2 regions of the Halomonas sp. A020 genome follow, and region 1 is predicted to be linked to the other one. Evidence: predicted binding sites of a transcription regulator. Region 1 holds the regulator's gene; the other holds the start of a gene.

Region 1 (4,996 bases):
GCGCGGGCGTGAAGGCCGCGCTGATTGGTAAGGGTCAACGTTCTTTCGGGCACTCTGGTTCCTTTTTGCCGAGTGGAGTTTTAGGGAGGGCTCAGGGAGTACTGGGCGTCGCCGCCGTATGTTGGGTTGTCGGCGTTTCGCTGAGCGTGTACTGCAGCCCTAGCTCGCGATGCCTCAACTGCACTTCCCCTGTTTGTTTGACGAGCCGCTGTGCAAGCTGCTCGATCATATAAACGGACCGGTGTTGGCCGCCCGTGCAGCCAATGGCCACGGTCATATAGCTGCGATGGCTATTTTGATAAGCCGGTAGCCACTTCTCCAGCCACGTTTCAATATCGCTTGCCATGGCCTCTACCACGGGGTAGCCGCTCAAGAAGTCGATGATGTTGGCGTCGCGACCGGTATATTGGCGCAGAGTAGGGTCCCAATAAGGATTGGGCAAGCAGCGTACGTCGAACACGAGGTCGGCATCCAGCGGAACGCCGCGTTTGTAGCCAAAGGACTCGAAGGTGAGCGTCAGTTGATGCTGGCGCTGATGAGCTACTTGGTCGGTAATGCGGCGTCGCAGATCGTGTACGGAGAGTCGAGACGTATCGATCAATAAATCGGCGAGGTCGCGAATGTCATTCAGCGTCTCTTCTTCTTTGTTGATCGCTTCTTCCAGCGTCATGTCGCTATCACGGGTGAGGGGATGACGACGGCGGGTGGCCGAGTAACGCTCCAGCAAAATACGCGCATCGGTTGTCAGGTAGATCACCTGAAAACGAATTTCCCGGTGGCGCAATTCTTCAAGTAGCGCTGGCAGACGCTCCAGCGCAGTAGGTAAGTTGCGTGCGTCGATACTGACGGCAATCCGGGTGCGCTCACCCTGGGCGCGCAACTCGTCGATAAGCGAGCCCAACAGCATGGCAGGCAAGTTATCGATCGCGTAATAGCCAAGATCTTCCAGCGCTTGTAAGGCGATAGACTTACCGGAACCTGAACGGCCGCTAATGATCACCAGTTGCATAGCGTCTCTCTTGGCGTTTGAGCGTAAGAAGTAAAGACAAATTGAAGGAGTAGATCTGTTACGCAGCTTGTTCGCGTATCTTGGCCGTTATCAGCGTCAACAGTTCTTTTTGGCTGCCTGCTTTGCGCAGCTGTTGGCGAGTATCGGCGTCGTTCATGATCGTCGCGACTTGTCCGAGCAAAGCAAGGTGCGTGTCATCGGCTTCTTCAGGCACCAGCAAAACGAACACGAGATCGACCGGGTCCCCATCGATGGCATCGAAATCGACGGGTTCCGCCAGTTTCAAAAAGCCAGCAATGGGGGCACTGCAGTGTGGGCTTCTTGCGTGGGGAATGGCAACACCGTTGCCAATCCCCGTGCTGCCAAGACGCTCGCGCCCAATCAAACGACTGAACACTTCTTGGCTGTCAAGGCTGGGCGTGTTTTGGGCGATGAAGGTGCTGAAAAACTCCAGCACCCGCTTTTTGCTGCCCCCGGGTACGTCATAAAGCACGCGCTCCGGGGGGAGAATGGTTTCCAACGTCATTGAGTTAACGCACGCCTGCGCCTTGAGCGCGAGCTTGTGCTTTTTCCTTGTGTTTGACGAGTTGACGATCGATTTTGTCCGCAAGGGCATCGATGGCAGCATACATATCGTTATCGAGTGCCTCGGCATGAAGGTCAGCACCGGCGGCATGTAGCGTGCACGTTGCCTGCTGGCGCTCCTTTTCGACAGATAAGGTCACTTGTACCGTGGTGATATTGTCGTAGTGTCGTTCGACGCGTTCCAGCTTTTCGTTAACGTAGTCACGCAAGGCGTCAGTCAGTTCAACGTGATGACCAGTGATGTTTACTTGCATTGACGTGCTCCTTATCCATCGGGCTGTACTTCGATTGTAACCCTTTTTACGCTATTGCAAAGCCCTTGCGGTGAGTTTGTCACGACCAAGCGTTTAACTAGCGTAAACGGCGGCGCTCGCTCGAAGAGGGAATGCCCATCGACTCGCGATATTTCGCGACGGTACGTCGTGCCACGCTTATTCCGCCCTCTTCGAGAAGCGTCACCAAGCGACTATCGGAGAGCGGTTTGCCTGAGGGCTCCTCTTGAATGAGCTTTTTGATACGTGCGCGAATGGCCGTGCTCGAGTGGCTGTCGCCGCCGTCTTGGCCACTGACTTGACTGGAGAAAAAGTATTTCAACTCGAACACGCCACGCGGTGTATGAATGAACTTCTGTGTCGTCACGCGTGAGATGGTCGACTCATGCATCTCTACGGCTTCGGCGATGTCGGCCAAGATCAGTGGCTTCATGGCCTCTTCGCCGTGCTCTAGAAAGCCAATTTGGCGAGCGATGATTTCACGCCCCACGCGCAGCAAGGTGTCATTGCGGCTAGAGAGGCTTTTGATCAGCCAGCGCGCTTCTTGAAGGTGCTCTTTCAAGAACTGGTTGTCCTGGCTCTTGTCGGCGCGTTTGATCAAGCTGGCGTAGTCGGGTTGGATGCGTAGCCGTGGAAGAGCGTCCGGGTTGAGCTCTAAATGCCAGCCTTCGTTGTCATGGCGCACGACCAGATCGGGAGTGATGTAGCTATCGTCGGTCACGCCGTAGGCGCTGCCGGGTCGGGGATCGAGGCTGCGAATTAATCGAATGACGTCATCCAGCTGTTCATCGTCCAGGCTCAAACGGCGCTTGAGGAGGCGCATATCGTCTTTGCCTAGCGCCTCCAAAAACTGTCGTACCAGCCGTTTGGCTGGCATCAATAGCGGGGTGTCTTCCGGCAACGCAGCAAGTTGAAGCATCAGACATTCGCGCAGGTCGCGAGCGAACACGCCGGTCGGCTCGAACTGCTGCAAGCGCAGTAGGGTATTTTCCACTTCCCGTTGGCTCAAGCCGTCATGACCTTGTGCTTTGAGCCCTTCACGAATGTCGTTGAGCGGCTGGGTAAGATAACCATTGGCGTCCAGCGCATCGATCAGGCTCTCCGCAATTGCATATTCCCGTGAGCTGACATCGGTCATGGCCAGTTGCCACAGCAAATGGCCATGCAGGCTTTGGCCAGCGGCTTGGCGCTCGAAGTCGGGTCCTTCGCTACCACCGCTCAGACTGCCCATGTCTTGGTAGGTGTCCGACCAGTCGCTGTCGACGGAGAGTTCGTTGGGAATGCTGTCAGACCACTCGGCCTCTTGCGGCTCGCTGACTGCCTGTTCCCCAAACTCGTCCTCTTGCTCGAGCATAGGGTTGGCGTCAAGTGCTTGCTGAATTTCTTGACGGAGGTCCAGCGTAGAGAGCTGCAGCAGGGCAATGGCCTGTTGCAGCTGGGGTGTCATGGTCAGCTGTGTGCCGATACGCAATTGGAGAGAAGCTTTCATGACCATCTGAGAACCACTCGTTAATCAGAAAGCTCCACCCTAGAGCGAGTTATGGCTAGGTGCAAGTGCAATAAGCATGCCACTAAAAGAAAAGTTTGGTCAGGCCTCGGTTTAGAGCCGGAAATCAGCGCCCAGATAGACGTCGCGGACCTTTTGGTTATTGAGAATCTCCTGGGCGTTTCCACTGGCGATGATGTGGCCATCGCCAACGATGTAGGCGATATCGCAAATATCCAGGGTTTCACGCACGTTGTGGTCGGTGATCAAGACGCCGATGTGGCGTTTTTTGAGTGCGCGGATAATGGTTTTGATTTCGCCGACCGAAATAGGGTCGACCCCTGCAAAGGGTTCGTCGAGTAGAATGAACGCGGGCTCGGTGGCCAGCGACCGCGCGATCTCTACTCGACGGCGCTCGCCTCCTGAGAGGCTCATGCCTAGGTTGTCACGAATATGGGTGATATGAAAATCTTCGAGCAGTGACTCCAGGCGAGCTTCTCTGGCACTGCGATCGAGCGTTTTGCGCGTCTCGAGGATGGCCATGATGTTATCGGCTACCGAGAGCTTGCGAAAAATGGAGGCCTCTTGGGGAAGATACCCAATGCCTGCCATGGCGCGTTCGTGCATGGGCGCGTGGGTCAAATCCAGATCGTCGATACCCACATTGCCCGCATCGGATTTGACCAGTCCGACGATCATGTAAAACGAGGTGGTTTTACCGGCTCCATTGGGGCCCAACAGTCCAACGACACTGCCCTGGGCGATTTCCAGGTTGATGTCCTTGACGACACGGCGGCGTTTGTAGCTCTTCGCTAGGTGGTGGGCGTAGAGCGTTTTGACAGGTGCGGAATCTGCAGACGTTGATGCTGCCACGTGTGGGCGCTCCCTATTGTTCCGGCTGAAGGGTCATGCGAATGCGCTGGTTGTCGCTACCGTTCACGTCGGAGCGAGCTTGCACCACTTCCTGGTCGATGAAGTACTCCAGGCGGCCCCCTTGAAAGCGGTCGCCTTGCTGGGTCAGTTCGGCTTGGTCGATCAGCTCCACGCGGCGTTCGGCGACATGATAGATGATGCGCCGTGCCCAACCTTCCATGGGGGTCTCCTGGTCGTCGAGACGATTGCGCAAGTAGGCACGCTCACCCGTGGCAATGGCTTGAGAAAGTTCCCCTGCATCATTGCGCTGAATCTCGACGCGTTCGCCGCGCAATTGCATTTCGCCTTGACGAATATCCACGTTACCTGAGTAAACTGCGGTGCCCGCGCGCTGGTCGAGGTCCAGGCGGTCGGCTTCTACTTCGATGGGTGCTTGGCTTTGCGCCATGGCAGCCGTCGCCAGCGGTAGCGTTAAAGCAAAGAGGGTGCTGCGGAGAGAGGCATTCATCGCGACTCCTAGGGGGTACGAGTGGCCGGCGGATGCACGCCGCGCACGTTGTTGGTCAGGCGGACCTGGCTGTCATCCAGCCAAACGTCCATGCGGGAAGCTTCCATACGCTGAGGGGGCTGCTGCAACAGCACGGGCGTAGTGCTCCAGGCGTGGCGGGTCACGCCATCGTAGTTGAGTTGCTGTGTATCGAGCTGCCAACCCTCTTCAGGCGCGAGCAGCCGGGCAGACCCGCGCAGCGTCAAGGCCTGAGTATCGGTATT
Region 2 (4,996 bases), 1.4 Mb from region 1:
GGCACGACGAGCAGATAGAGGATATAGAGGCCGATTAACGTGAAGATCGTATTGATCGGCCCGTTGAATAGGTTCGTTCGCAGCCAAGCAATCGCGCCAACGGAGTTGCTGGGCGCTGGCCGCTGTTCGATCATCGTTTGATTATGAATCATGTGTGGCTCCTCGCCTCAGCCTAGCGTTCAACCAGCGCCACGCGGGCGTTGAACCAGTTCATGAACATCGACACCAGCAGGCTGATCGTCAGATACACCGCCATGGTCATCGCGATGACCTCGATGGCCTGGCCCGTCTGATTCAGCGTGGTGCCCGCAAACACCGACACGAGGTCCGGATAGCCAATGGCCGTGGCCAGCGACGAGTTTTTGATCAAATTCAGGTATTGGCTGGTGAGCGGGGGGATGATGACCCGCAATGCCTGAGGAATGATGACGAGGCGCAGCACCAGGTTGCGCGGCAGACTCAGTGCCTGCGCCGCTTCGGTTTGGCCATGTGAAATGGCCTGAATACCGGAGCGCACGATCTCGGCAATGAACGACGCCGTGTAGATCGAGAGTGCGAACCACAGCGCCAGAAACTCAGGAATCACCGTGATGCCGCCGCGGAAGTTGAAGCCACGCAGCTCGGGCATTTCCCAAGTAATGGGTACGCCAGTGGCCAACATGACCAACAGGGGCAGCCCAAAGATCAGTACAAAGGAGATCCAGTAAGCGGGAATTCGCTGCCCCGTGGCTTCCTGACGGCGTTTTGCCCATATCACCAGCGCAATACTGGCCGCGATGGCGATCACGAAGGTGACAGGAATCAGTCCGAAGCCCGATTCGAACAGCGGCTCAGGTAGATAAAGCCCGCGTACGTTAAGAAACACGGCCTCGCCGAACGCGAGGCTTTCTCGAGCGCTGGGGAGCGCCCGCAGCACGGCAAAGTACCAAAAGAAAATCTGCAGCAGCAGCGGAATGTTACGAAAGGTTTCGATATACGCGGCGGCTAGCTTGGCGATCAGCCAGTTGGGCGATAGACGAGCGATACCGACGATAAAGCCAATGATAGTGGCGGCAATAACGCCCAACCCACCCACCAGCAGCGTATTCAGCAGGCCAACGAAGAAGGTGCGGCCATAGGTGCTTTGGGAAGAGTAGTCGATCAGACTCTGAACGATCCCAAAACCGGCGGTATTACTCAGGAAGCCAAAACCTGTGGTGATACCCCGTGAGGAGAGGTTGTCTTGCACGTTGCCGACGATATAGAACAGAAAAGCGATGACAGCGGCAATCAGCAGACATTGAAAGATGAGCGCACGTTTGGCGCGGTCTCGCCAGAACGGTGGCTTTTGGCCAACGGGGCGAGCGTTAGGTCTTACGGACATGGGTGGCGTCTCCGCGATACGGAAGGTCAATCAAATGGCCCGCCATGACCAAAAAGGGTGGCGGGCCGGGGTCAAGCGAGACGCTTAGCGAATCGGCGGTGCGTACTGGAAGCCGCCTTGGTTCCACAGGGCGTTGACACCGCGTTCGATTTCCAGCGGTGAACCCATACCTACGTTGCGCTCGAAGCTTTCACCGTAGTTACCCACTTGGCTCAGGATGTTATAGGCCCAGTCGGCGTCAAGACCCATGCCTTCACCATAGTTGCCGTCCTGGCCGAGTAGACGCGCTACGTCCGGGTTATCGGAGCTGAGCATCTCTTCTGCGTTCTCGCTGGTCACGCCGTACTCTTCACCGTTGATCATGGCAAACAGCGACCACTTCACGATGTTGAACCACAGATCGTCCCCCTGACGTACGACCGGGCCCAGCGGCTCTTTGGAAATGACGTCGGGCAGAATCATCGCGCCAGACGGGTCGTCGAGCTGAATGCGCAGGGCCGCCAGCTGAGAAGTGTCAGACGTCAGAACGTCACAGCGGCCAGCCTGGAAGCCACCTACGGTTTGCTCGGAGGTATCGAAAACGATGGGGTCGAACTCCATGCCGTTGGCACGGAAGTAATCAGCCAGGTTCAGCTCGGTAGTGGTGCCTGATTGAATACAAATCGCCGCGCCATCCAGCTCGGCCGCGCTGGTGATACCCAGGTCGCGAGAGACCATGAAGCCCTGGCCGTCGTAGAAGTTAACGCCGGTGAAGTTCAGACCCAGGGTAGTGTCACGGGTCGTGGTCCAGGTGGTGTTACGAGACAGAACGTCCACTTCGCCGGACTGCAGCGCGGTGAAACGCTCGACGGCGTTCAAAGAGATGTAGTTGACGGCATCGGCGTCGCCCAGTACCGCAGCGGCCACGGCACGGCATACGTCAACGTCGAGGCCCTGCCAGTTACCGTTATCGTCCGGGGCGGAAAAACCTGGCAGGCCGTCGCTGACGCCACACTGTACGGCACCACGTTCGCGGGTATCTTCCAGCGTATCGGCTTGGGCGGTCGCCACGCCCGCAAGAGAGATGGCGCCTGCGGAGGCCAGAAGTACCAGGTGTTTCTTATTGATCATGTTGTGTTCCCCTTCCTCGATTTAGTGTCGTTATGCATGGTGATGCATCACTAAAAGCTAGCAAGGAAGGTGCCAAAAAAGATATGTCGTCAAATTCAGCGCTTTTCAACGTAAAATCAGCGAATTTAACGAAGGTCTTGGTGCAAAAAAGTGCGCCAGCGGCTACGCACTGCGCCTTTTTGGTGCGCAGCCGCTGGCGAGTGACCGATCGCGCTAGCGAATGGGCGGCGCGTACTGAATCCCGCCATCCTTCCACAGGGCATTCAGACCACGGGCAATGTTGAAGTCGGAGTGGGTGCCCACGTTGCGTTCATAAATATCCGCATAGTTACCGACCTGTTTGACGATTTGGTAAGCCCAGTCCGCCGACAGGCCCATGGCCTCACCAAAATCACCGTCTTGCCCAAGCAGGCGCATCACATCGGGATTTTCTGAGCTTAGCTGCTCATCCACGTTGGCTTGGCTGACGCCCAGCTCTTCGGCATTCAACATGGCAAACAGTGACCACTTCACGATGTTGAACCACTGATCATCGCCTTGGCGTACGGCGGGGCCTAGCGGCTCTTTAGAGATGATTTCCGGTAGCACGACGGCCATGTCGGGGTCGGCCAGTTGAATGCGCTGGGCGTAGAGCTGCGAGGCATCCGAACTCAAGACGTCACAGCGGCCTGCTTCGAAGCCCGCAATCGACTGCTCGGGTGAATCGAACACCACCGCATCGTAGGTCATGTCGTTGATACGGAAGTAGTCGGAAAGATTGAGTTCGCTGGTAGTGCCCGACTGCGTACACACCGCCGCGCCATCCAGCTCTTGCGCGCTCTGTACGCCCAAGTCGCTGGCCACCATGAAGGCTTGGCCGTCGTAGTAGCTCACACCGGTAAAGTGCATGCCCAGTGTGGTGTCGCGGCTCGACGTCCAGGTGGTGGTGCGGGAAAGGACATCTACTTCACCTGATTGCAACGCGGCAAAACGCTCCACCGAATCCAACGGTACGAAGTTGACCTTGCTGGCATCACCCAGCGCGGCGGCCGCCACGGCACGGCACACATCGGTATCTAGACCGCGATACTCGTCGTTATCGTCTAAAGACGAAAAGCCGGGCTGAGCCGCGTTAACGCCGCAGCGCACGCTGTCGCGCTCTTGCACCGTTTGTAGCGTATCGGCCATGGCCGTGGGTACCCATAGGGCGGGCGCTAACAGGGTGACTCCCCATCCAAACCAACGCGTGGTGTTCATTTGTTATTCCTTAACGTGGCGCGCACGATGATTGGCGCATAAAAAAGCCGGGCAGAGCCCGGCCAGATACCTAGCGAAGCTGCCCGCTTATGCGAAGGCTTTACGCATAAAGGGCGGCAGCGCCAGGGCACCCCGGTGGGCATCCACTGTGTAGTACTGTAGCGGCATTTCGTGATCGGCGGCAGCCTCTTCGCGGAAGCTTTCAACGCTGGTCGCTTTACCGGCCAACGTCACGCTCCACCAACCCGAGGGATACACCGGTTGGGGGAAGGGTAGCGTGGCGACGCTATCGAAGCCTGCTTCGCGCATGTCGTTGCGCAGTTCGCGGATGATCGAACCGCTATGATAAAGCGGCGATTCGCTCTGCTGTACCATCACCCCGCCGCTTTTCAGAATACGGTGGCAGCGTTTCAAGAAGTCGGTCTTGAACAGGCCTTCGGCAGGGCCGACCGGATCGGTGGAGTCGATGATCAGCACGTCGATGCTCTCGTCGGCGGCGTCGTCGACCCACTTCACGCCGTCGGCAAACAGCAGCTCGGCGCGGGGGTCGCCGTTGGCTTCCACCAGCGACGGGAAAAAGCGCTCAGCCGCCTTGGTCACTTCTTCATCAATATCGATCTGGGTGACCTTCTCGACGCCCGGATGGCGCAACACTTCTTTCAAGGTGCCGCAGTCGCCGCCGCCAATGATCACCACCCGCTTGGGGTCTTGATGGGTGAACAGCGCCGGGTGGGCAATCATTTCGTGATACAGGAAATTATCGCGATCGGTCAGCATCACGCAGCCATCCAGCACCATCAGGTGGCCGTAGGTCTCCGTGGCGTAGACTTCCAGGTGTTGGTAGGGGCTCTGTACATCCAGCAGTTTTTCGGTGACTTTCAGCGAGAAAGCGCTGCCATGGCTATCGAAGACTTCGGTAAACCACTGGTCGTCGCGTAGGTCGCTCATTACTTGGCTCCTGGGCATTGATCGTTCGTTTGGGTCGGAATGCCCTGATGGTACTGCGGGCTTAGGTCGTGCAGCGCCTCCATGAAGGCGGTGACGTGATCGGGGTTGGTGAACTGGCTGATGCCGTGGCCCAAGTTGAATACATGACCCGGACCGTGGCCGTAACTTTCCAGCACGCGTGCCACTTCGGCGCGAATGGCCGAGGGGCGGGCAAACAGCACGTTGGGGTCCAGGTTGCCCTGCAGGGCGACTTTATGGCCCACGCGTGCACGAGCATCGGATAGCTCGGTCGACCAGTCGATGCCTAGGGCATCGGCACCGGCACAGGCGATATGCTCC

The links. The regulator sigma-54, encoded in region 1, starts transcription at its own class of promoters, with help from an activator protein. The targets are predictions, from matches to a motif close to TGGCACNNNNNTTGCTNT.
Region 2: a site for sigma-54 is predicted at 2,531-2,548, ahead of FRH_RS04725 (amino acid ABC transporter substrate-binding protein). Genes of this name have one in related genera too.

What each region holds. Positions count from the first base shown of each region.
Region 1 covers NZ_AP022850.1:3,632,171-3,637,166, reverse strand. The annotation lists gene FRH_RS17160 (HPr family phosphocarrier protein) at 1-53, opposite strand, end outside; gene rapZ (RNase adapter RapZ) at 92-1,009, opposite strand; gene ptsN (PTS IIA-like nitrogen regulatory protein PtsN) at 1,068-1,535, opposite strand; gene raiA (ribosome-associated translation inhibitor RaiA) at 1,540-1,848, opposite strand; gene FRH_RS17140 (RNA polymerase factor sigma-54) at 1,946-3,361, opposite strand; gene lptB (LPS export ABC transporter ATP-binding protein) at 3,467-4,225, opposite strand; gene lptA (lipopolysaccharide transport periplasmic protein LptA) at 4,239-4,733, opposite strand; gene lptC (LPS export ABC transporter periplasmic protein LptC) at 4,742-4,996, opposite strand, start outside.
Region 2 covers NZ_AP022850.1:1,025,089-1,030,084, reverse strand. The annotation lists gene FRH_RS04735 (amino acid ABC transporter permease) at 1-152, opposite strand, end outside; gene FRH_RS04730 (amino acid ABC transporter permease) at 173-1,363, opposite strand; gene FRH_RS04725 (amino acid ABC transporter substrate-binding protein) at 1,448-2,473, opposite strand; gene FRH_RS04720 (amino acid ABC transporter substrate-binding protein) at 2,687-3,709, opposite strand; gene speE (polyamine aminopropyltransferase) at 3,797-4,657, opposite strand; gene hemE (uroporphyrinogen decarboxylase) at 4,657-4,996, opposite strand, start outside.